3 regions of the Exiguobacterium sp. Leaf187 genome follow, and region 2 is predicted to be linked to each of the others. Evidence: riboswitches for the same ligand, from Rfam matches in the RefSeq annotation. Region 2 holds a riboswitch; each other region holds the start of a gene.

Region 1 (7,628 bases), on a different contig from region 2:
AACAAGGATTACCGATCACAGCGACCGAGTATGACGAGGCGGAAGCGCTACGTTTACCATTACGAAAAACACCACAAGTCGAAGGACGAATTCGCGTCGTTCAAATCGGTACACTCGATTATAGTGCCTGTGGTGGAACGCATCTCGATTCGACGGCACAGCTCGAGTCGATTCTCTTTACTGGAGTCGAACGAATTCGTGGAAATATTCGTCTTTCTTATGTCGCAAAGGAACGGGCATATCAACTCCTACAGGCAGAACGACGAGCTTTACGGGAAGCAGCGCAAGCTTTATCAGTCAAACCGGTTCAAATGCTAGAAGCCGTCCAAGCGTTACAAGAAGAGCAGAAACGCTTAACGAAACAGGTCGAACACGCCCAGGAACAACTTGCGACGTTCACACTCGCTCATGCTTTAGAACAACAAGAAGGCATTCTTGTGTTCGAACATCTGGATGAAGAAATCAAAATATCCGAGCAACTTGCTAAAGCGATTCAAGAAGCGGGACGCGTCGGCGTCGTCTGGAATGCGACGACGAACAAGTTACTGATGAGTAGTCCAGGTGAACCCCATCTCGGGAAGTTCGCTAAAGCACATGTCAAAACATTTAATGGGCGAGGCGGAGGAAATGCGGTTCAGGCACAGGCACAATTTACGAATCGGGATGATGCGATGGCATATGTCGATCGATTACGGGAGGAATATCAGTCATGACAGTCATTCAAGTACGTACAGCAGAACAACATCAAGCCGTCCGGATGATCCGGGAGCGTGTCTTCGTCGAGGAACAAGGCGTACCACGCCATCTTGAATATGATACACATGATGAAACAGCAATTCATCTGCTTGTCCTCGATGAGCAGAGTCGACCGGTCGCAACGGGGCGTACCCGTCCATATGACGACCAACGGATGAAGGTAGAGCGTGTCGCGACGCTAGCGACAGCGCGAGGAAAAGGATACGGTGGCGAGTTGATGCAGGCGATGGAACGAGTCGCACGTCGCGAAGGGAAGCAATTGCTAACACTCGGCGCACAAGTCCAAGCGATCCCGTTTTATCAAGGACTCGGTTATACGATCGTCTCCGATGAATTCGATGATGCGGGCATCCCACACCGGACGATGGAGAAAAAAATGTAAGTTATTTTGAAAGAAATCCTGCAAAAAGGGTTTCTTTTTTTTGTTTTCTATGTATATATATAATTCATAATGAATTTTTATACAGACAGATGAATTTAAAACCAGGAGGGAATTATACATGTCGAAACAAAAATTGATCTTAGCGTACTCTGGGGGACTTGATACATCGGTAGCCATCAAGTGGTTGAGCAAGGACTATGACGTCATTGCCTTATGCATGGATGTCGGAGAAGGAAAAGATTTATCCATCATTAAAGAAAAAGCACTCCTCGTCGGTGCGATCGAATCGATCGTCCTCGATGTTAAAGAAGAATTCGCACAAGACTTCGTTTTACCGGCACTTCAATATGGCGCGCATTACGAAAATGCCTATCCGTTGATTTCAGCGCTTTCGCGTCCGTTGATCGCAGAAAAGCTTGTCGAAGTCGCGCATCAGCACGGTGCGACGGCAGTCGCTCACGGATGTACCGGAAAAGGGAACGACCAAGTCCGGTTCGAAGTTTCAGTCGCAGCACTTGATCCATCACTCGAAGTCATCGCACCGGTCCGGGAATGGAAATGGTCACGGGAAGAAGAAATCGCCTATGCGAAAGAAAACAATGTGCCGATTCCGATCAACCTCGACAGCCCATACTCAATCGACATGAACCTTTGGGGACGGAGTAACGAATGTGGTGTCCTAGAAAACCCTTGGACAGAGCCACCGCAAGACGCTTATGCGTTGACAGTAGCGCCAGAAGACGCTCCGGATCAGGCAGAAGAAGTCATCATTGGCTTTGAAGCAGGTGTTCCGGTCTCGATCAACGGAACGACGTATCCACTGGCGAAACTGATCACGGAACTGAACATCATCGCTGGTGCACATGGGGTCGGACGGATCGACCACGTCGAGAACCGTCTCGTCGGTATCAAATCGCGGGAAGTCTATGAGTGCCCAGGCGCAACTGTGTTACTCAAAGCGCACGCTGCACTCGAGACGATTACATTGACGAAGGACGTCGCGCATTTCAAACCACTACTCAGCAAACAATATGCAGAAACAATCTACAACGGTCTCTTCCATGCACCGTTGACGAAAGGCTTGAAAGCATTCTTGACAGCGACACAACAGGACGTCACAGGAGAAGTTCGCGTTAAACTGTTCAAAGGAAACGCAACTGTGACAGGTCGTCAGTCCGCTGTCTCGCTCTACGATGAGAAACTTGCGACGTACACGAAAGAAGACGCATTCGATCATGAAGCAGCAAAAGGCTTCATCAAATTACACGGACTTGCCGTTTCGACGCATGCGAGCGTACATCGTCAGGCGGGTGTCACGAAATGACCAAACTCTGGGGTGGACGTTTTACGGAAAGTGCTTCCGCTCAAGCGGAAGCCTTCGGAGCATCGATCACGTTCGATCAAAAATTAGCGAGCGTCGATTTAAAAGGCAGTCTCGCACACGCGCAGATGCTATTTGAACAAGGGATCCTCGCTCAAGACGAGTGGACACAAATCGAGCAAGGACTGAAGCAACTGGAAACGACGTTAGCGGATCATGTGTATACGCTAGCAGATGAAGACATTCACATGAATCTCGAGCGTCTATTGACGGAACAGATTGGTCCGGTTGCAGGAAAACTGCATACGGCACGGAGCCGAAATGACCAGGTCGCAACGGATTTACATCTATGGATGGAACAACATGTTGAAGCGTTGACGACGGCATTACGCGAGCTCCAGTCGGTCATCACGGAACAAGCGGAGCAACATATCGAGACGGTCATGCCAGGGTATACGCATTTGCAACGGGCACAACCGATCTCGCTTGCGCATCACTTGCTCGCTTATTTCTGGATGTTCGAACGTGATGTCGAACGGTTGACGGATAATCAAAAACGAATTCGGAAATCACCGCTCGGGGCAGGTGCGCTCGCGGGGACGACATTCCCGATCAATCGTTTCCGGTCTGCTGAGTTGCTCGGTTTTGAGTCGGTCTATCCAAACAGTCTTGATGCTGTCTCGGACCGTGATTTCGTCATCGAATACCTCGGGATCGCTTCGACCGTCATGATGCATCTCTCGCGCTTTTGTGAAGAAATCATCATCTGGGCGTCGCAAGAATTTAGCTTTATCGAGTTATCCGATGCCTTCTCAACAGGATCGAGCATGATGCCACAAAAGAAAAATCCTGATTTCGCTGAGTTGATTCGTGGAAAAACGGGGCGCGTCTACGGTAACCTGATGGGCTTCTTGACGACGATGAAGGCATTACCACTCGCTTACAATAAAGACATGCAAGAGGATAAGGAAGGGGTCTTCGATACAGCAGATACCGTTCTCCAATCCGTTCAAATCTTCACTGGAATGATTGAATCTGCGACGTTTAAGACCGAAGCGCTCAAGAAGGCGACAATGCAAGACTTCTCGAATGCAACGGAACTCGCTGACTACCTTGTAACGAAAGGCATACCGTTCCGGGAAGCGCATGAAATCGTCGGCAAAGCCGTCCTTTACTGTGTGCAGAACGGTTGTTTCCTGAAGGATTTGAACCTCGAGACGTATCAAACGTTCCATCCGGATATCACGGAAGACGTCTATCCGCTCCTCGATCCGGTTCAAGCAGTAGCACGCCGGACTAGCTACGGCGGGACAGGGTTTGCTGCCGTGTCGGAGCAACTCGAACTCGCGAAACAGCATCTTGCGAATTGACGAATTTTGAAAAAAAACAGTCAAATGACTGGATTTAACAAAAGATGTCTGCTATAACTGTAACTAACAACCGACAGATAGAGGCGCGGATGACATGAGTAGCATCATTCTTGAAGGCAAGCATGCCGAATGATGTGAAAGGGGAAGTCCGCCGAAGTGAACGAGAAGATGCTTCTTCTTGTTTGCTGGTACAACGGTTAAGATCCGTTGTACTGCCGAAACCGATGTTTCGGAGCGCTATCTTACGTAAAAGAACGAATGACTTTGTCTTCGTTTGTCCGATCGTGATAACGACGGGCCGTAGGAACGCTCCTACCGGCCCGTCGTTTTTTTCTGTATCGGGACAAAGGAGATAGGATTGTGACAACTGTACTTAAATTTGGTGGAAGCTCGGTTGCGACTGTCGAACAGATTCAGTCTATTGCGAATTATTTGAAGAGTCGCGCAGCCGAAGGTGAAAAACTTGTCGTCGTCGTTTCAGCGATGGGCAAGATGACAGATTCTTTGATTGCTCAGGCGCAAGCCATCACAGATCGCCCCGAGCGCCGAGAACTCGATCGTCTGCTTGCCATCGGAGAAGAACAGACGATTTCATTACTCAGCATCGCCCTCAACTCACTCGGCGTCAAAGCGTTATCGCAAACAGGCGCTCAAGCGGGAATCAGTACGATGGGATTGCATACGAAAAGTAAGATCAAACAGATTGATGGAAATCTGTTACGACAAAAACTCGAAACATACGATGTCGTCATCGTCGCTGGATTCCAAGGTGTCAACGAACTCGGTGATGTCACGACGCTCGGACGTGGTGGATCGGATACAACGGCTGTTGCCCTTGCGGCAGTCCTTGATAAACGGTGTGAAATCTACACGGATGTCGACGGTGTCTATACGGCTGATCCACGAATCCATGCTGCTGCTCAACCGATTCCGCACATCTCATATGATGAGATGATGGAGATGAGCGCCCTCGGGTCGAAGGTCATGGAAATGCGGAGTGTCGAACTAGGAAAAAAATACGGCGTACACATCTTCGTCGGGAAAACACTTGAATCGAAAAGGGGAACATGGATCATGGAAGCGACGGAAACAATGGAACAAAAAGCGGTGACGAGTGTCAGTGTGACGAAGAACGTCTTGACGGTATCAATCAAACACGTACCGCAAACGAATGCAGCAGTAGCCGATATCTTCGAACTGTTATCCAATCGCCACGTCAACATCGACATGATCAGTCAAACGACGTTCGACAGTGACATTTTCTTATCGTTCTCATGTCCACTCGATGAGGAAGAGTTCCTCGATGAAGCATTGAAAGACATCATGGATCGCTTCACGACAGTCAAGGTCGATCGCCATAATCAACACGCAAAATTATCTGTCGTCGGAATCGGGATGCGGGATGCAACAGGTGTCGCTTCGAAGTTGTTCGCAATCTTCCGAGCAGAGAACATCCCGTTCTATCAAGTCACGACATCAGAAATCAGCATCTCGTACACGATTGCACAAGCAGACATTGAACGGACGGTTGCAGCGATTGCAAACGCGTTCGAGTTATAAGGAGGAAAACAGGATGTATCATGTAGCAGTCATTGGAGCAACCGGCGCCGTCGGTCAAAAAATGTTACAAGTACTAGCCGAACTGGACTTCCCGGTCAGCCGCCTGTCCGCTTACGCTTCTGCTCGTTCAGCAGGGAACACGGTACAGTTCAAGGAAGAAGCCATTACGATCCAAGCACTGACACCAAGTATCACGGAAGACGAGATTGACGTCGCGTTGTTCGCGGCGGGCGGAACGATCAGTGAACAATATGCCCCGTTACTAGCTGAAAACGGAACACTCGTCGTTGATAATTCAAGTGCTTTCCGGATGCAGGAGACGATTCCGCTTGTCGTGCCAGAAGTCAATCCACAAGCGATTCAAGCGACGGACCGCTTGATCGCAAATCCGAACTGTTCGACGATTCAATCCGTCGTCGCCTTAGCACCGCTCCAGTCACTGGGATTCGAGCGTGTCAACTATACGACGTATCAGGCCGTATCCGGTTCTGGTCAAAAAGGAATCGAGGATCTGGCACGTGGAGCACGCGGAGAAGAACCCGTCAATTATCCGCATCCGATTCACGATAACATCTTGCCACATATCGATGTGTTCCTTGAGAACGGCTATACGAAAGAAGAGCAGAAGATGATTGACGAAACACGGAAAATCTTCAATCTTCCAGCACTACCAGTCAGTGCGACATGTGTGCGTGTTCCAGTCACGAATTCTCACTCGGTTGCGATCAACGTCACGTTTACGCAGCCGACGACGGTTGCAGCGATCCGTGAAGCACTTGAAGGCGCACCGGGCGTCGTCCTCATCGATGATGTCGCGAATACGCGTTATCCGATGCCACTCGATGCAAGTGGTACGGACGACGTCTACGTCGGTCGGATTCGACAAGATGATAGTCTCGCGAACACGTTCCATCTCTGGTGTGTAGCCGACAACATTCGAAAAGGTGCTGCCTCGAATGCCGTACAAGTCGCACGCCAAGCAATCGAACAGTCGATTCATTCATAAAAAAGGAGGAGTTCTTCATGTTCAAAGGAGCAGGTACAGCGCTCGTCACACCATTTAATGAAGCAGGCGAGTTGGATCTACACGTATTCGAACGCTTGATCGAGCAACAACTCGCAGCAGGAATTCAGGCGCTTGTCGTCGGAGGAACGACAGGAGAAGGATCGACACTGACGAATACGGAATTCGAACAACTACTGACGACTGCCGTTCAAATCACGGCAGGACGAGTACCAGTCATTGCCGGAACGGGTTCGAACAACACGGCAGCAACAATCGAGAAGACGTTACTCGCAGAGCGCCTCGGTGCGGACGCAGCGATGCTCGTCACACCGTACTACAATAAAACATCGCAAGCGGGTCTCGTCGCACATTTCACGGCGGTCGCTGATGCAACCGAATTACCAATCATGCTGTACAACGTTCCGTCGCGGACAGGAGTTGCGATCGCAGTCGAAACAGCAGTGACGTTAGCACGTCATCCACGAATCCAAGCCTTTAAGGAAGCGAGTGGAGATGTCAGCTTCATGGGTGAACTGATGGCGGCGATTCCGGAAGACTTCGCGGTCTTCTGTGGAAATGATGATCAAATCCTGCCGTACATGGCATGGGGCGCACAAGGCGTCATCTCAGTTCTTTCGAACCCGTACCCAGCAGAGACACAAGCACTTGCTGAGGCGTTGCTCGCACAAGATCTCGTCACAGCACGCCGGATTCAGGCAGACTTGTTACCGGTCATCGGTGCCTTGTTCAGTGATGTCAATCCGATTCCAGTTAAAGCATCGCTTGAAGAACTCGGCTTTGCTGTCGGTGCGCCGCGCTTGCCGCTCGTCCGTCAATCGGAAGCGGGACATGCCCACTTACTCGAAACGATGCGGGCTTACAAAGGAGTGGTTCGATGAAACTCGCGTTACACGGTTATGGGGCGACAGGACAATACGTCGTCGAACTCGCACCACAAAGTGTCGTGGCGATCGTTGACCGGACGAAGTCATCCGATACGATCGCTTCATATGCCGAGCTAACAGAGATGTCAGAAACGGTCGATGCGATCATCGACTTCTCGCATCCGAGTTTGCTACCGGATCTGCTCGCATACGGGCTAGCGACAAAAACACCACTCGTCATCGCGACGACTGGTTTTTCAGAGGCGGAACTGGCATCGATCAAGGACGCTGCGAAAGAAATTCCAATTTTCCAGTCGTACAATATGTCGTACGGTATCGCGATGGTGCA
Region 2 (7,628 bases):
AGACATTTTTGTTACGCCTGCTTGAACTGTTCTCGATAAAAGGAATCATCCTGCTCGGTAAGGAACACACGGAACGATTTGCGAAGCTCGAACCAGACATCGCTTGGACGACCTATCGACCAACGGATTATCCGGACGCGATTTTTCAAATCGGCTTCTCGTCACGATTTCAGGTATCCGTCGTCGGACTCCACTTCAAACCGAGTGAGCAGTTCATCGGTCTCGGTAATCGAAAGGATGAAAACGGTGTCAGCCATGGCACCTATGGGTCAGCAGAACACTTACGTCAAATCGGAAAAATCGTCCGTGAAAAAGTCGTGACATACAGTGAAAAAGGTGATTGACAGATATTTCGAACTCCCTAATAATAGGAGATGAATTAGCACTCTGTATGATTGAGTGCTAAAAAAGGGAGGCAGAATGAGCATGGAAACGAAACAATTTAAGGCGGAATCAAAACGATTGCTGGAGATGATGATTCATTCCATCTATACGCATAAGGAGATTTTCCTGCGCGAATTGATCTCGAATGCAAGTGACGCCATGGATAAGATGTACTACAAAGCATTGACGGACGAGACGATTTCGTTCGAAAAGGAACACTACAAAATTACGATCGAACCAAATAAAGAAGCGCGTCAACTCATCATTCGTGATACGGGAATCGGAATGACGAAGGAAGAACTAGAAGAAAATCTCGGTACGATCGCGAAGAGTGGATCGCTTGCCTTCAAAGCAGAAAACGAAGCACAAGATGGTCATGATATCATCGGTCAATTCGGTGTCGGATTCTATTCTGCATTTATGGTCGCAGACGTCGTCACTGTTGTTACGAAACCATTCGGCGGTGCGGTCGCTTATAAATGGGAATCGCGTGGTGTCGAAGGTTATACGATCGAGGAAGTCGACAAGGAAACCGTCGGAACGGAGATTACACTCCACATCAAGGCGAACGAGGAAGAAGAATCGTATGATGAATACCTCGAGACATATCGTCTGCGTAGCATCATCAAAAAATACTCGGATTTCATCCGTTATCCGATCGAGATGAAGGAACTCGAACGTCAGCCGATCGAAGGCAGTGACGAGACGGAAGAGGTCGAAGTCGTCAAGACGATCAACAGCATGGTGCCGATCTGGCGGAAGAATAAACGGGAATTGACAGACGAAGACTATACGAACTTCTACCAAGAGAAGCGGTATGGTTTCGACACACCGGCGAAACATATTCATATCAGTGTCGACGGCGTTGTTCGTTATCAATCGATCTTATTCATTCCGGAGCAAGCACCGTACGATTATTATTCGAAGGAATTTGAAAAGGGTCTTGAACTCTATGCCAATGGTGTCTTGATCATGGAAAAATGCAGCGACTTGTTGCCGGATCACTTCAGTTTCGTCAAAGGGATGGTCGATTCGGAAGACTTATCGCTCAACATCTCGCGTGAGTTACTGCAGCACGATCGTCAATTGAAATTGATCGCGAAAAACATCCAAAGTAAGATCAAGACACAACTCGAAGCACTTCTGCGCGAGGATCGCACGAAGTACGAAACGTTCTATCAAGCGTTCGGACGTCAGCTGAAGTTCGGTATGTACAATGATTACGGCATGCATAAAGAACAGGTGCAGGACCTCATCCTCTTCTACTCAGCGAAGGAGAAGAAGTTGATCACGCTTGCGGAATACGTCGCAGCGATGCCGGAAGATCAAGCACATATTTACTACGCCGCTGGTGAGAGTACGAATCGTTTAGACAAGTTACCACAATCCGAACTTGTGCGTGATAAAGGGTACGACATCTTGTACTTCACCGAAGAGATCGATGAGTTCGCGATCCAGATGCTCGTGACATATAACGAGAAGACGTTCAAGTCAGTCACGAGTAGCGATCTAGGGATTGAAGCAGAAGCGGCAGAGACGACGGACGCACAAGCGGAGATGTTCCAAGCAATGCAGGAAGTGTTAAGTGGACAAGTCAAGGAAGTCAAAGCATCAACGCGTCTAAAATCGCATCCCGTCTGTTTTGCGACGGACGGCGCCGTCTCGATCGAGATGGAGAAAATCTTGAAGGCGATGCCGAATAACGAAGGGGTAGAAGCGGTCAAGATTCTTGAATTGAATCCGTCACACGCGGTGTTCCAATCTCTTGAAGCAGCGTATCAAAACGATCGTTCGAAATTCGAGCGCTATACCAAACTGATGTATCAACAAGCATTACTTGTCGAAGGGCTTCCACTCGAGGATCCGGTAGCGTTCGCGAATGATGTGTGTGAACTTATGGTATAAGACATGACATGAAGTCGAAAAAAGGGGCTGACTCAAAGTTGGTCTCTACAAAGATAAGGGTGGCAGAATGATGATCTGCCACCCTTATCTCGTAACAAAAAGAATGGCGCGTCACACGCCACTCCTACAGGAAAAGCGCATTTATGCGCTGTCAGAGACGAATGAGATCCGTTTTCCTGCTTCATTTAAGCAGGAAAACAGGCTTGTGTCTCGCCTGAGGAAAGGGCGTGAAAAGACGCGTCATTCTTTTTTGAGTCAGTCCCTTTTTCATTTCATCAATCCGTTTGTAAATCCGAAGCAGTTTCGCCTTTTTTCGAGAGAACGTTCAAGACGACGACGAAGAGTACGAATGTGACAAGAGCTCCGATGAAACCGAAGACCGAAGACTCCGTGAAACCGATGACTAAATAACCTACTGCCGCAGTGACGGCACCGACTAGCGCATACGGTAACTGTGTCGTAACGTGATCGATATGATGGGATCCAGCCCCTGTCGAACTGAGGATCGTCGTATCGGAAATCGGTGAACAATGGTCACCGAAGACAGATCCAGCAAGAACAGCAGCAAGCGTCGGTAATAAGAGTGAGGCATCGACAGCCATGACGAGATCCGCACCGATTGGCAACATGATCCCGAATGTGCCCCAACTTGTTCCTGTCGAGAATGCCATCAAGCCGGCAATCAAGAATAATAAGAACGGCAAGTACGAAGCAGAAATCGAGTTGCTGATGAAGCTTGCGAGATAATCGCCTGTTTTCATATCACCAATAACAGCGATGATCGTCCAAGCAAATAATAGAATCACGACTGCTGGCCACATCGAACGCATACCAGCGACGATGCTTGCACGGTAATCGCGACCCGGAATTTTTCGTCCGATCAGCATCAAGAAAGCGACGATTAAACTGATGACGACACCTGCGACAAGTGAGCGTGTGACGTCTGTTGCCTCAAATGCTCCAATTAAAGTAAACGGACGGTTGTCGGCTGCAAGTGCCTGAGCACCTGTCCCGAGTAACGCACTGATCGTAGCAATGACGAGAACGACGATCGGAACGACGAGATCCCGGACTTTTCCGTTCGTATGTTCGTTGACCTCTTTTGCCATCCCCATCGGTGTTCCTTTTGACGCATCAAAAAGTTCACCATTCGCAGCGCGGCGTTCATGCTGTTTCATCGGTCCGACAGAGACGCCAGAGTAAGCGATGTAAAGTGTTAAAAGTAACGCGAAAATCGCATAGAAGTTCATTGGAACGATCATCATGAAAGCACTAAACGCTGAGTAATCCGTAATCGAGTGCGTCGTTAAGATACCGGCGATGATGGAAATGATGAATGCGCCCCAACTCGAAAGCGGACTGATGACACAAACAGGCGCAGCTGTTGAGTCAATCAAATAGGCAAGCTTCGCACGTGAGACACCACGGCGATCCGTTAGCGGACGACTGACATTGCCGACAGCGAGACTGTTGAAGTAATCATCGATGAAAATCAAGATACCGAGACCGAAGGCGACTAAGCGTGCACCACGCGCTGTCTTGACGTGTGTAGAAGCCCATTCACCGAAGGCGCGAGCGCCACCAGATGTTTGAATTAATGTGGAAAGGACACCGAGCAATAACAAGAAAACAAGTAATAAAACGTTCCACTCGTTCAAGGCACCATCCGCCCAAAAGAGGCTAAAGATATTCTTGCCGAGATAGGTTACCGTATCGATCGGGTTAAAACGGTGAAGTAACAGGGCACCGACGAGAATGCCGACACCTAACGAAAGAACGACCTTTCGGGTAAAGATGGCTAATAAGATAGCTAGTAAAGCAGGTACAAGGGCAATAATGGAATCTGAATAGTTGACCATGAAAAATATCCTCCTCTTTAAAAATGGCTTAAAGATGAGACCCCGCGGCACAAAAAAAGCAAGGGCACCGGCAACAAAGCCGACACCCTCGCTGGATGCGTCTTTCTTAGCCGAATTGGAGCGCTCCATACAACTGTTATGTATGGCAATCGATCGGGTATTTCCCGAATCGACCAACGACGGTATGCTCGACGCATACTGTCATTTCGGCGATGTCACCTTTCCTGTAGTCGTCTTCGTTGTCATCCTCGGACCAAGTACTGATTGAAATCGCGCCTCTACCTCATCGATAGAATAGTCATATTCTGTTCTTATGGACACTTTATCACGTATTTCAAAAAAGATTCAACCATATATTCTGATAATTTAAGACAAAGTTGCTCATTCGGCAAAATGTTGAATGAGCTGTTTCATCAAATAGGCTTGGTTTTCTTCGAATTGTTTTTTTCGATGACCGTTCGCGCCAGATGGATGGGGGAAGTTGGAAAGAAGCTGATGTTGTTCGATTCGTCCATCCTGAATCAATCCACGGACTTGCGTCTCGACGACCCGACCGAGTGGAATTAATAACGCTGGTTTTTGTAACTGATTGATCTCAGCGACGAAGTGTTCTTCCGCGTAGTGCCTCAATAAAGGACTACGACTAATTTTCGGTTGATGACCCGAGTAATTCTTTTCGCGATAAAAGACGGGTTGCTTTAACAGTGATGTTGGATGCAATAATTTCTGATGTTGATGGAATAAGCTAGTAGCCGTCTCAATTCCGAGTAATGCTGGAAGCTCGAGTGTATCAAGCATCTGGACGAGATTACGTCGCATCGTTCCGGCAAAACTGGCTGCATATTTGACGATGCGTGCCGTCCCTTCTAGTGAAGCCCCATGATGGAGGGCATCCGTTGCTTCTTCGAAAGCGATTCGCATCTGTTCAAAACCTGGTGTGATCCCGATGATGACGACTTTTGCTTCAGTATTGACATATTCGCCAATCGGAGAGTAATAGACGGTCAGCTCGTTCTCCTGTTGCAATAAAAAATCGTCCGTCCATAATTCATCACGTCGTAACGTACGATCATCAGGTAAGCTACGAATGGCTTGTTCAAATATAGTTAATGAATTCATGAAGAACCCTCTCTCTCTGTATTGGCACTATAATAACAAATAATACCATTTGAGACAATTACACCCTTTCACTATTTGTGTATAGGTATATAAAAAAGGACTCGAGACGAGTCCTTTTCGTGCATCATGCGCGTTCTTTGACCGAAGCAACTTCATATGTCAGAATCTCGCTGCCGAGCATTGGCGATTCTCCTGCCTCACTACTCGCAGGTCGACTATGTGACGCTTTGAAATCGTCACTCTCCCGCCATGCTTGAAAACTCTTCATGTCTTCCCAATACATGTTGACGTTCATTTCATCATGTTCTTCGATGTTTTGCGTCAATAAGACCTCGACGCGGATGAATCCGTCCATCGTATCAAGTCCACTTGGACGCGTAAAACGAGGAGCGAGAGCTGCAGCCATCCCTTTTTTGACTTTAATCCGGTTCGTAACGACGATCATCATAAAATCCCCTTTCAAAAAACGAGTAACGTACTTCTTCAGTATAGTACGATGAAGGCAAGAATGCCGGAAAGAAGGAACAAACGACAATGAATGAACAGGAATACGATCAACGATTACGAATCGAGACCATTGAGATGCAACACCTCTATGGTGTGTTTAGTCACTACAATCGATATGAACCAACGCCTTATGCGGCACTAGACGAATTATGCGAAACGTATTTGTTTCAAAAACAGGACACGGTCATTGATTTCGGGTGTGGGAAAGGGCGTTTGAACTTTTACTTACACGACCGATTCGATTGTTCCGTCATCGGAATCGAGATGAACGGACAATTTTACGAGGACGCACTCCGGAATATGGCGAACTACCAAAGTCGACGGAAGCGGCGTTCCGGAAGTTTGCGATTTGAACAGACGTATGCCGAGCAGTATGCCATTCCGGATGAGACGAATAAGTTTTATTTCTTCAATCCATTCTCTTCACAAATTTTCATGAAAGTGATTGATCACATTTTAAGTTCGGTCGAACGTTCCCCGCGTTCGGTTGATCTCATCTTGTATTACCCGACCGATGAATACCGGGAGTACCTGGAGCGTCATACCGTATTCGAGCAAGTCGATGAGATTCGATTACGAGACCTCTATGAAAAAAATCATGACGAGCGGTTCGTCATCTATCGCTTTGATCCGAACAAACTGCTTCAAAACGGGTATGAATACAGTGAGGAAAGAAATAAAAGATAAGGAGGTCGGATGATGATCCGTTTAGAGCATGTCACGAAAGAGTTTGCACCGGGGCGTGGAATATTCGATGTCAGTTTTACAGTTGATCCGGGGACGATATTCGGTTTCATCGGACCAAACGGATCTGGAAAATCAACGACACTCCGACATCTGATGGGACTACTGGCTGCGGACGGTGGAAAGGCGACGATCGGCGGTTTTGATTGCTGGAAGCAAAGTAAAGAAGTGAAGAAATTGGTCGGTTATTTGCCGGGGGAGATTAGTTTACCTGGAGACATGACGGGAGCAGACATGCTGGATTTGATGCAACGACTACACGGTAGCGATCCGGCACGACGACAACTGTTGTTGAAACGATTTCCTTTTGAGACGAAGACGAAAATCCGCAAGATGTCAAAGGGAATGAAACAAAAACTGGCACTTGTCGGTTGCTTCATGAAGGATGCACCCGTCTATCTACTTGATGAGCCGACCAGTGGACTCGATCCTTTGATGCAAGAGCGTTTTTTAGAGTGGATCGAACAGGAGAAGCATGCTGGAAAAGCGATTCTGATGAGTTCACATCACTTTCCGGAGATGGAAAAATCGTGCGATCGAGCGGCTTTAATCAAAGCAGGGCGCATCATCGTCGAATCGGATATTCATGAGTTGGTTCGATCGAGTCGAAAGACGTACACGATCGTCTTCCGAACAGAGGTGGAGGCGGCACAGTTCGCGATGCAAGTCGGTGTTGAACCGAAGCGGCTGGAAGTCAGTTTTCAAACGGACGAGACGCTGAGCTTAAATCAGGTGATCGCTTATTTAACCCAGTATGATGTACGGCTGATTCGTCCGTCAGCAGATGATTTAGAACAGGTCTTTTTGCATTATTATGGGGAGGAGGAATCGTCGTGATATTGCTGATCCGCTCTTTATTCAAGCAGGTCAGAAAGCCCGTGCTTGCTTATGCGATTGGAACGAGTCTCTACTTATTGATGCTTGCGTTGCTATATCCATCGATGATGAAGACCGGTTTACTAGAAGCAAAACTAGAAGCGTTACCTCCGGAAGTCTTAAAAGCATTTCAATACGATAAGGTGACAGGGTTCGAGAATGTACTGGATCTGCTCGGGGGAAACTATTACGGACTGATTTTTCAAGTCATTGCGAGTCTATTCTTGCTCTCAT
Region 3 (7,628 bases), on a different contig from region 2:
TTTTCTTTCATCTTACTTGAAGCGACATCTAAAAAGCCACCTTCATTTGAAGGTGGCTAGTTGATTACGATTGACGTGGATGTTCTGGGAAGTCCATCTCGTCATAACGAACGATTGACGTCCGGTTTTTGAATTTATGTCCCAACCAGAAGGCGAGGAATAATGGAATACCAACATACGTTGCGGCAATTCCGACCCAATCAATTTGATCCGCGAGGAATGCGGCATAGTTTTGACCGACGATGACGAGGAAACAAAGACCGAATGCGAACAGCGGACCGAATGGGAACGCTGGTGCCACATATGGTAAGTCTTTCAACGAGTGACCTTGTGCAAGGAATCCTTTACGGAAACGATAGTGACTGATTGCAATCCCGAGCCATGCGATGAATCCTGTCATACCGGAAGCATTGAGTAACCACAAGTAGACTTGTCCACCAAACATTGACGTCAAGAAACAGAGTGCACCGATTGCTCCTGTTGCGAGCAAAGCGTTACGCGGTACACCGTTTTTCGATACTTTCGCAAACAACTTCGGTGCATCTCCTTGGCGAGCAAGCGTATAAAGCATCCGAGTCGAAGCATACATACCTGAGTTTCCGGCAGATAGAACAGACGTCAAGATGACGGCGTTCATGAGTGCTGCTGAGAACGCAAGACCTGCTTTTTCAAAGACGAGCGTAAACGGACTAACCGCTACGTCCGTAATGTCATTCGAAACCAAGTTCGGACTCGTATACGGAATGAGCATTCCGATGACGAAAATCGCGAAGACGTAGAAAAGTAAGATACGCCAGAAAACTTGTTTGACTGCTTTAGGAACGTTCTTTTTCGGGTCTTCTGACTCACCCGCGGCAATCCCGACGAGCTCCGTTCCTTGGAAACTGAATCCAGCAACAAGAATGATTCCGATGACGGCAGGAATCCCACCGACGAACGGTGCATCGCCAAGAGCAAAGTTTTTAAAGCCAACCGGTGGCTCCGATGTAAAGACACCGAAAATCATCGCAACACCGACGACTAAAAAGACGATGACGGTAACGACTTTAATCATCGCAAACCAATACTCCGCTTCCCCGAATCCTTTAACGGAGAAGTAGTTCAAGCCGATCATGAGTAAGAGGAATAAGGCACTGAAATAAAATCCAGGAACATCCGGGAACCAGTACGTCATGACGATTTGTGCTGCGACGAGTTCAACTGCGATCGTGACTGCCCAGTTGTACCAGTAGTTCCAGCCGAGTGCAAAGCCGAATGATGGATCGACGAATTTTGTTCCATATGTCGAGAAGGATCCAGCGACCGGCATGTACGCTGCCATTTCACCAAGACTTGTCATTAGGAAGTAAACCATCAGACCAACGATTGCATACGATAGGAGCGCACCACCTGGTCCTGCTGCTGCGACGGAAGCACCGGACGCAATGAAGAGTCCTGTTCCGATCGCTCCACCGATGGCGATCATTGACATATGACGGGCTTGTAATCCACGTTTTAATCCTTCTGCTGTCGAATCTGTTGTTTGTTTCACATCTAGATTGTTCATTTCGTTCGCTTCTCTCTTTAATAAATTTTTGAGAGGACACTTTTTGAATGAAAAAACAAAAAGCGCCCTCATCTTCCAGATGGAAGATGAGAACGCAACATAATAAAATGGATGCGCCTCATTCTACCGTCGTGAAAGATAGCTCTCCACAAGTAGGTGATACCCGACTTGTGACAGTATTAGACCTATTTGATCTAATCCCAATCGATCATCTTCAAAGCGATGATTGATTTCGGCAATTCTTCCTTTCAGGTCACCTCATCTGTCGCTTGACGACATCCGTAACCGTACTCTTAAGAACTGCAACCTCCATCCCACTGGTTGAGTGAGAACTGAATTAAGTTAGTTATTACTACGCCATATTACACAAAACGCCACGAAATTGTCAATTGCCTTTTTCGAATCTGGGGTAGTCGATGGTAAAAATCCGATATGTTTAGTACACTAAATGGTAGAAGTCCACTGAGAGAAAGGATGCTGCTTGCATGCCACAGGAACGTGATTTGCTAACTTATCGACTCGAGGAACAAATGCGTGTCATTCTTCGTACCCTGCGACGTGAACTTAACCGGCTATTTGAAGGAACGGCGACCCGGAGTGAATTTTTCATCTTACGAAGCCTTTCAGAAAATGGTCCTCAGCGCCCGACGCTTCTTGCGGAACAATTTGAGCTCGCGACGAGTCAAGTCACTGCTTTGACGGATAAGCTGTATAAACAAGGATATGTCACACGGACACGCTCGACGGAAGATCGTCGTTCAATCGTCCTCGCTTTGACGGATGACGGAGAACGTGCATTTCGGGATCTCGAAATCGTCCGGAAAAACTATTTACAAGATCGCTTCGGTACATTGACGGAAGAAGAGCTGGAAACGATGATTCGTGTCTTTGATAAAATTTTACTGACGATGGATGAGGATTCTCTTACTTCATCTTCTTAAAAACGGTAGATCTTCTACCGTTTTTTATTTTTCATCTAAACATTTATGCCTGTCTAACCGTTATCTAGTTGAGTATACTGGAAGTATATATATGGAAATCTGTTAGTTGGGGAGCTGGGAGGATTTGTTGTCCATCATGAATCAATTCATCATTAACTTTTGTCTACTGTTTACAACGATTACTCTCTTGTTCTTACCGTTTCGGAATCAACCGCGTATTTCATTGAACTCCAAATGGAGCATTCGACTTATACTCGGAGCAGTCTCTGGTTTGATTGCGGTCTTATTGATGTTCAATGGGATTCAAATCGATGTCGCCCGTGTTGATTTACGTATCGTTCCCGTCGCGATTGCCATGCTGTTCGGTGGTTTCCCAAGCGCCATCGTTGCTGGTGCAATGATCATCGGGACACGTTACTTTTTAACACCAGTTGATCAAATGGAAGGATTTTATTTATCGACGTTGATCATCGTCTTGTTCATCACGACGATCGGGATCATTCGTCGATTCGTCCATGTCTCGATGCGTCATTTTCAGCTTATGGTGTTGGTCGGTATTCTCTATTCGTTACCCGCCATCTACGTCCTGACGCACAGCTGGTCGACATTCTTTAAAATCTCGATTGCGTACGTCTTCTTTAATTTATTAGCTGGCTTTGTCGCTTTTCGATTGCTGACGGAATTACGCCGTCACTTCGAAAACATCCAGTATCAGCAGAAACTCGCCATGACGGATGCTTTGACAGGGCTCGCCAATCGTCGTCGCCTGGATGACTCGCTTTCGCTTGTCGGCTCGACCGACCAAGGCTATTCGCTTGTACTCATCGATATCGATTTCTTCAAGCATGTCAATGATACATATGGTCATGATGCGGGCGATGATGTGTTACGCCAACTCGGCATGACTCTCGCTTCCTTGACCCGTCCAGACGACCTCGTCGGACGGTACGGTGGTGAAGAATTTTTAATCATCTTACCAAGTACTTCGGCGAAAGAAGCGCAAAAAATAGCAGAACTAGCTCGGTTGACGGTCGCACGTAACCTGTTCCCAACAGCAGATGTACCTGATCTGCAAATTACGATCTCACTTGGGATTTCCCATTCCAGTGGTTCGCATACGTCACTTGAAGCATTACAACAGGCAGATAAAGCGTTGTATTATTCAAAAGAAAGCGGACGGAATCGGAGTACGATCTATACGAAAGAACTTGCATTCCGACAAGCTTAAACTGATTGGACACTTCCGCAGGGAAGTGTCTTTTTTTACGTCTTCATTCCGTTTCTTTAGGAAAACCGATACTCTCAACCGTTCCAAAGACGATCATCCGACTTAATTGTTCTGCCATGTATTCTGATGAATACGGTCGACCGTTTCGTAACCAAGAAATCAACAATCCTAACTGTCCACCAATGACATAGTTCAATAATAAGTCTCGATCGACGAACGTAGCTTCTTCTGTGATTTGCGGTCGAAACACAATTCGATAATTCTCTTTCAATGTATCGAGAAAACGAGAGATGAACGTTTTGATCGGTCCTTGAACGAGCATCGTCTGATAGAATAGTTCATTTTCTTCGATATGAATGAACAAACGAGCAAAATAGCGACTCACCTGCTCGACTGTCGGAAAGACAGTTCCTGTACCCGTGATCCGAATCGCTTGTTCAAGTGCTTTCATTTGCTCCTCAACGACTTGATCGAGCAAATCATACTTATCCGTATAGTGTGCGTAGAAGGTCGAACGATTCACACCTGCTCCATCCGTCAACATTTTGACAGTAATGCTCGAGAAGCTGTGCGTCTTCAGTAAACGAAATAATTCCATCGTAATACGGTCACGTGACCGTTTTGGTCGGGGATCACGGCTCTCATTCATCCATATTTCACTCCTTTTTCATCCTCTTTTCATTAATGAATCCGTTATCATCTATTTTTCCAACATTTTGTCGGAAATTGTCGGTTGTTTGTTAGCTAACGTTCCATATAATTAACTATATTAATTACTCCTCCCCCCAGAGGAGTACTTTTTTTGAATCGATTGTACACAAGAAAGGATGCTAACACACCCATGAGTATGAAAAAATTATTGATCATCAATATCGTGACACTCATCGTTTTAATCGGTGGTGGTGTTGTCGGATACTACTATTACGATCAAGCAACGAGCTATGTCAAAACAGACAACGCGAAAATCGACGGTAAGATGATAACGGTTGCGAGCCCAAGCGCTGGTAAATTAACAGACTGGTCTGCGAAAACAGGCGAATCACTTGCCAGTGGCGCAACAGTCGGACACGTCATGACGGCACAAGCTGGACAAAAACCGACGGATCTCTCGGTTTCAATGCCCTCAAAAGCAACGATCGTTCAGTCGATGGCGACAAAGAACGGCTTCGTCGCAGCAGGTACACCTCTCGCCTATGGTTTTGACTTAAACGACCTTTGGGTCACAGCGAACATCGAAGAAACAGAAATCGATGAAATCAAAGTCGGACAAACAGTGGATGTTTACGTCGACAGCTACCCGGACACGACACTTTCTGGTGAAGTCGAGCAAATCGGTATGACGACGGCTTCCACGTTCTCAATGATGCCTTCTTCAAACGGAAATGCGAACTACACGAAAGTCGCACAAGTCATTCCTGTTAAAGTCTCACTCTCGCAAGAAAAATCACTCGACATTCGACCTGGTATGAATGTGACCGTCCGCATTCATAAGGATTAAGGAGGGACGTTCATGTCTACTACCTTCTTGTTCGGATACAGTGCGTTCACGATTCTGATCATCATCGGCGTCAACTGGATTGCCCGTCGAAGTCGCCCATCCGACATGGCACTGGCGACTGACGGACCGACTCTTGAGGAATCCCTCGAGGCGGAACCGACGATGACCGTGACACCACCAGTCGCAGCACCTTCTAAACAGGTATCGACTGAAAACGTCAGTATTCCGAAAGTACTGACGGTCTTACTCATCGGTATGTTCATTGCTATTTTGAACCAAACGTTGATCAATGTCGCGTTACCGGTTCTGATCAATGACTTTAACGTGTCGACATCCACTGCCCAATGGTTGACGACGGGCTTCATGCTCGTCAACGGGATTTTGATTCCGATCAGTGCCTTTTTGATGCGAAGCTACACGTTCCGTCAATTGTTCCTCGCTTCGATGACACTGTTTTTCTTCGGATCGGTCATCTGTTCGATGGCAATGAACTTCCCGGTCATGATGATCGGTCGTGTCGTTCAGGCTGCGGGTGCTGGTATCTTGATGCCACTCGGATCAAACGTCTTCATGACATTGTTCCCACCGCATAAGCGCGGTGCTGCCATGGGAATGCTCGGAATCGCGATGATTCTGGCTCCAGCTGTCGGACCTACGATCACGGGATATGTCATCCAAAACTATGACTGGCACGTCATGTTTTATGCGATGTCGTTCTTTGGATTAGTGACGTTGTTACTCGGTACAGCCTGGTTCCGCCTGACGCAGCCACTCTCGAAACCTTCTTTCGACGCACTGGGCGTCTTATTTAGTACGATCGGATTCGGGAGTCTCCTTTACGGATTCAGTGAAGCCGGGAATGACGGCTGGGATAGCCCAATCGTCATCAGCACGATCGTCATCGGCTTAATTGGAATTGCTGCTTTTGCAATGCGTGAGCTGTCGATGGAAGATCCGATGTTGAATATTCGTGTGTTAAAGGTTCCGGAATTTTCGTTCACCCTCTTCATCAATGTCATCGTCACGATGGCCTTGTTCGGCGGGATGTTGCTTTTACCGATTTACCTTCAAAGCATTCGCGGTTTTTCACCGGTCGATTCAGGTCTTCTCCTTTTGCCCGGATCACTAATCATGGGAATCACCGGACCGATTGCCGGTCGTTTATTTGACCGCTTCGGTATTCGACCGCTCGCTATCTTCGGTTTGACGTTGATGACGTACGGGACATGGGAATTGACGCAATTAAACATGGATACGTCGTATTATTCCATCATGGGCATCTACGTGCTTCGGTCATTCGGTATGGCATTCATCATGATGCCGATCATGACTGCCGGTATGAACGCTTTACCGATGAAGATGATCCCACACGGAAACGCGACCCAAAACACACTTCGTCAAGTCGCCGGCTCCATCGGAACGGCAATTCTCGTCACCGTCATGACCCGTCAAACGACGGCTCACTTGGCAGACGATGCGAATCAGTTCACGACGCTCGACCCGACGCTTTCGCAACATTTAAACGATCTTGGTCAACAGCTGGGTAGCTCCCAAGCCGCTTCAACGAGTTGGTTTACGATGCTGACGAAACAAGCGACGATCCAAGGGATCACCGATGCGTTCTGGATTGCGACCGTCTTGTCTGCGCTTGCACTGATTCTGTCCTTCTTCTTGCACGGAAAAAAAGAACCGAATCTAGATTGATTGACGACAGACCAGTTGATGTCCTATCAGCTGGTCTTTTCTTATACTTTACGAAAAGTTCTTCTTTGCACTTCAGCCTTAAAATCGATACACTATGGACAATGAGTTTCATATCTAAAGGAGATGCTTTATGGTTGCCTTTCTGCAATTTTATGCGTTCATCTTTGCTTGTTGTTTTGCTTGGCAAGTTGGTCGACCATCCCCTTGGTCACAAAAGATCGTTCGTGCCTTTTTAACAAGTGTCAACGGGCTCTTCGTATTTGCACGTGCCTCGATTTCAATCTTTTTATTAGTTGGACCACTATTACTCGTCACTTATCTTGTCTTCCCACGGTTAATCGCTTTTGAAAATGGTTTAGCGATGGTGATCAGCGTGCTCGTCATCGGACTGGTTGATCGTCTCGTCAGTCTCGTCGTCCTGCCACTCATGCGTTCCTTTTTCTTAAAACGTCAACGCGTCATGCCACAATCGGTGGAAATGGTACTTTATACGATGGCAATGGCTGTCTTACTCTTCATTCAGCTTCATGCTGTTCCTGGCGTTCAAATTCATGTAGCGTTAACGATTTTCCTTGGTTTTACGATTTATTTCGCTCATTATCTATTTGCCCTATATCGGATTCGCCTCATGAAAAAGAAGCTAACGACCGTTGCTCAAGATCAAGACGAGGAACGAAAAGCCTCTTAAATACGAAAACGAAAGATGATTTC

What was found. A riboswitch is a leader RNA that binds a small molecule or an ion and turns the genes downstream of it on or off. The one in region 2 is predicted to bind lysine.
Region 1: another riboswitch for lysine. It lies ahead of ASF99_RS01120 (aspartate kinase); the one in region 2 lies ahead of ASF99_RS14945 (Na+/H+ antiporter NhaC family protein).
Region 3: another riboswitch for lysine. It lies ahead of ASF99_RS15540 (amino acid permease); the one in region 2 lies ahead of ASF99_RS14945 (Na+/H+ antiporter NhaC family protein).

Annotation. Positions count from the first base shown of each region.
Region 1 covers NZ_LMPR01000004.1:41,230-48,857, forward strand. Annotated here, with positions in the region: gene ASF99_RS01100 (alanyl-tRNA editing protein) at 1-713, shown strand, start outside; gene ASF99_RS01105 (GNAT family N-acetyltransferase) at 710-1,138, shown strand; gene ASF99_RS01110 (argininosuccinate synthase) at 1,257-2,462, shown strand; gene argH (argininosuccinate lyase) at 2,459-3,829, shown strand; lysine riboswitch at 3,900-4,077, shown strand; gene ASF99_RS01120 (aspartate kinase) at 4,190-5,389, shown strand; gene ASF99_RS01125 (aspartate-semialdehyde dehydrogenase) at 5,403-6,395, shown strand; gene dapA (4-hydroxy-tetrahydrodipicolinate synthase) at 6,413-7,294, shown strand; gene dapB (4-hydroxy-tetrahydrodipicolinate reductase) at 7,291-7,628, shown strand, end outside.
Region 2 covers NZ_LMPR01000011.1:174,190-181,817, reverse strand. Annotated here, with positions in the region: gene ASF99_RS14955 (hypothetical protein) at 1-344, shown strand, start outside; gene htpG (molecular chaperone HtpG) at 427-2,289, shown strand; gene ASF99_RS14945 (Na+/H+ antiporter NhaC family protein) at 2,565-4,148, opposite strand; lysine riboswitch at 4,259-4,437, opposite strand; gene ASF99_RS14935 (uracil-DNA glycosylase family protein) at 4,530-5,267, opposite strand; gene ASF99_RS14930 (heme oxygenase) at 5,392-5,712, opposite strand; gene ASF99_RS14925 (SAM-dependent methyltransferase) at 5,802-6,461, shown strand; gene ASF99_RS14920 (ABC transporter ATP-binding protein) at 6,474-7,355, shown strand; gene ASF99_RS14915 (ABC transporter permease subunit) at 7,352-7,628, shown strand, end outside.
Region 3 covers NZ_LMPR01000012.1:37,716-45,343, reverse strand. Annotated here, with positions in the region: gene ASF99_RS15540 (amino acid permease) at 65-1,546, opposite strand; lysine riboswitch at 1,678-1,866, opposite strand; gene ASF99_RS15535 (MarR family winged helix-turn-helix transcriptional regulator) at 2,032-2,487, shown strand; gene ASF99_RS15530 (diguanylate cyclase) at 2,624-3,715, shown strand; gene ASF99_RS15525 (TetR/AcrR family transcriptional regulator) at 3,759-4,364, opposite strand; gene ASF99_RS15520 (HlyD family secretion protein) at 4,557-5,213, shown strand; gene ASF99_RS15515 (DHA2 family efflux MFS transporter permease subunit) at 5,226-6,917, shown strand; gene ASF99_RS15510 (hypothetical protein) at 7,048-7,605, shown strand.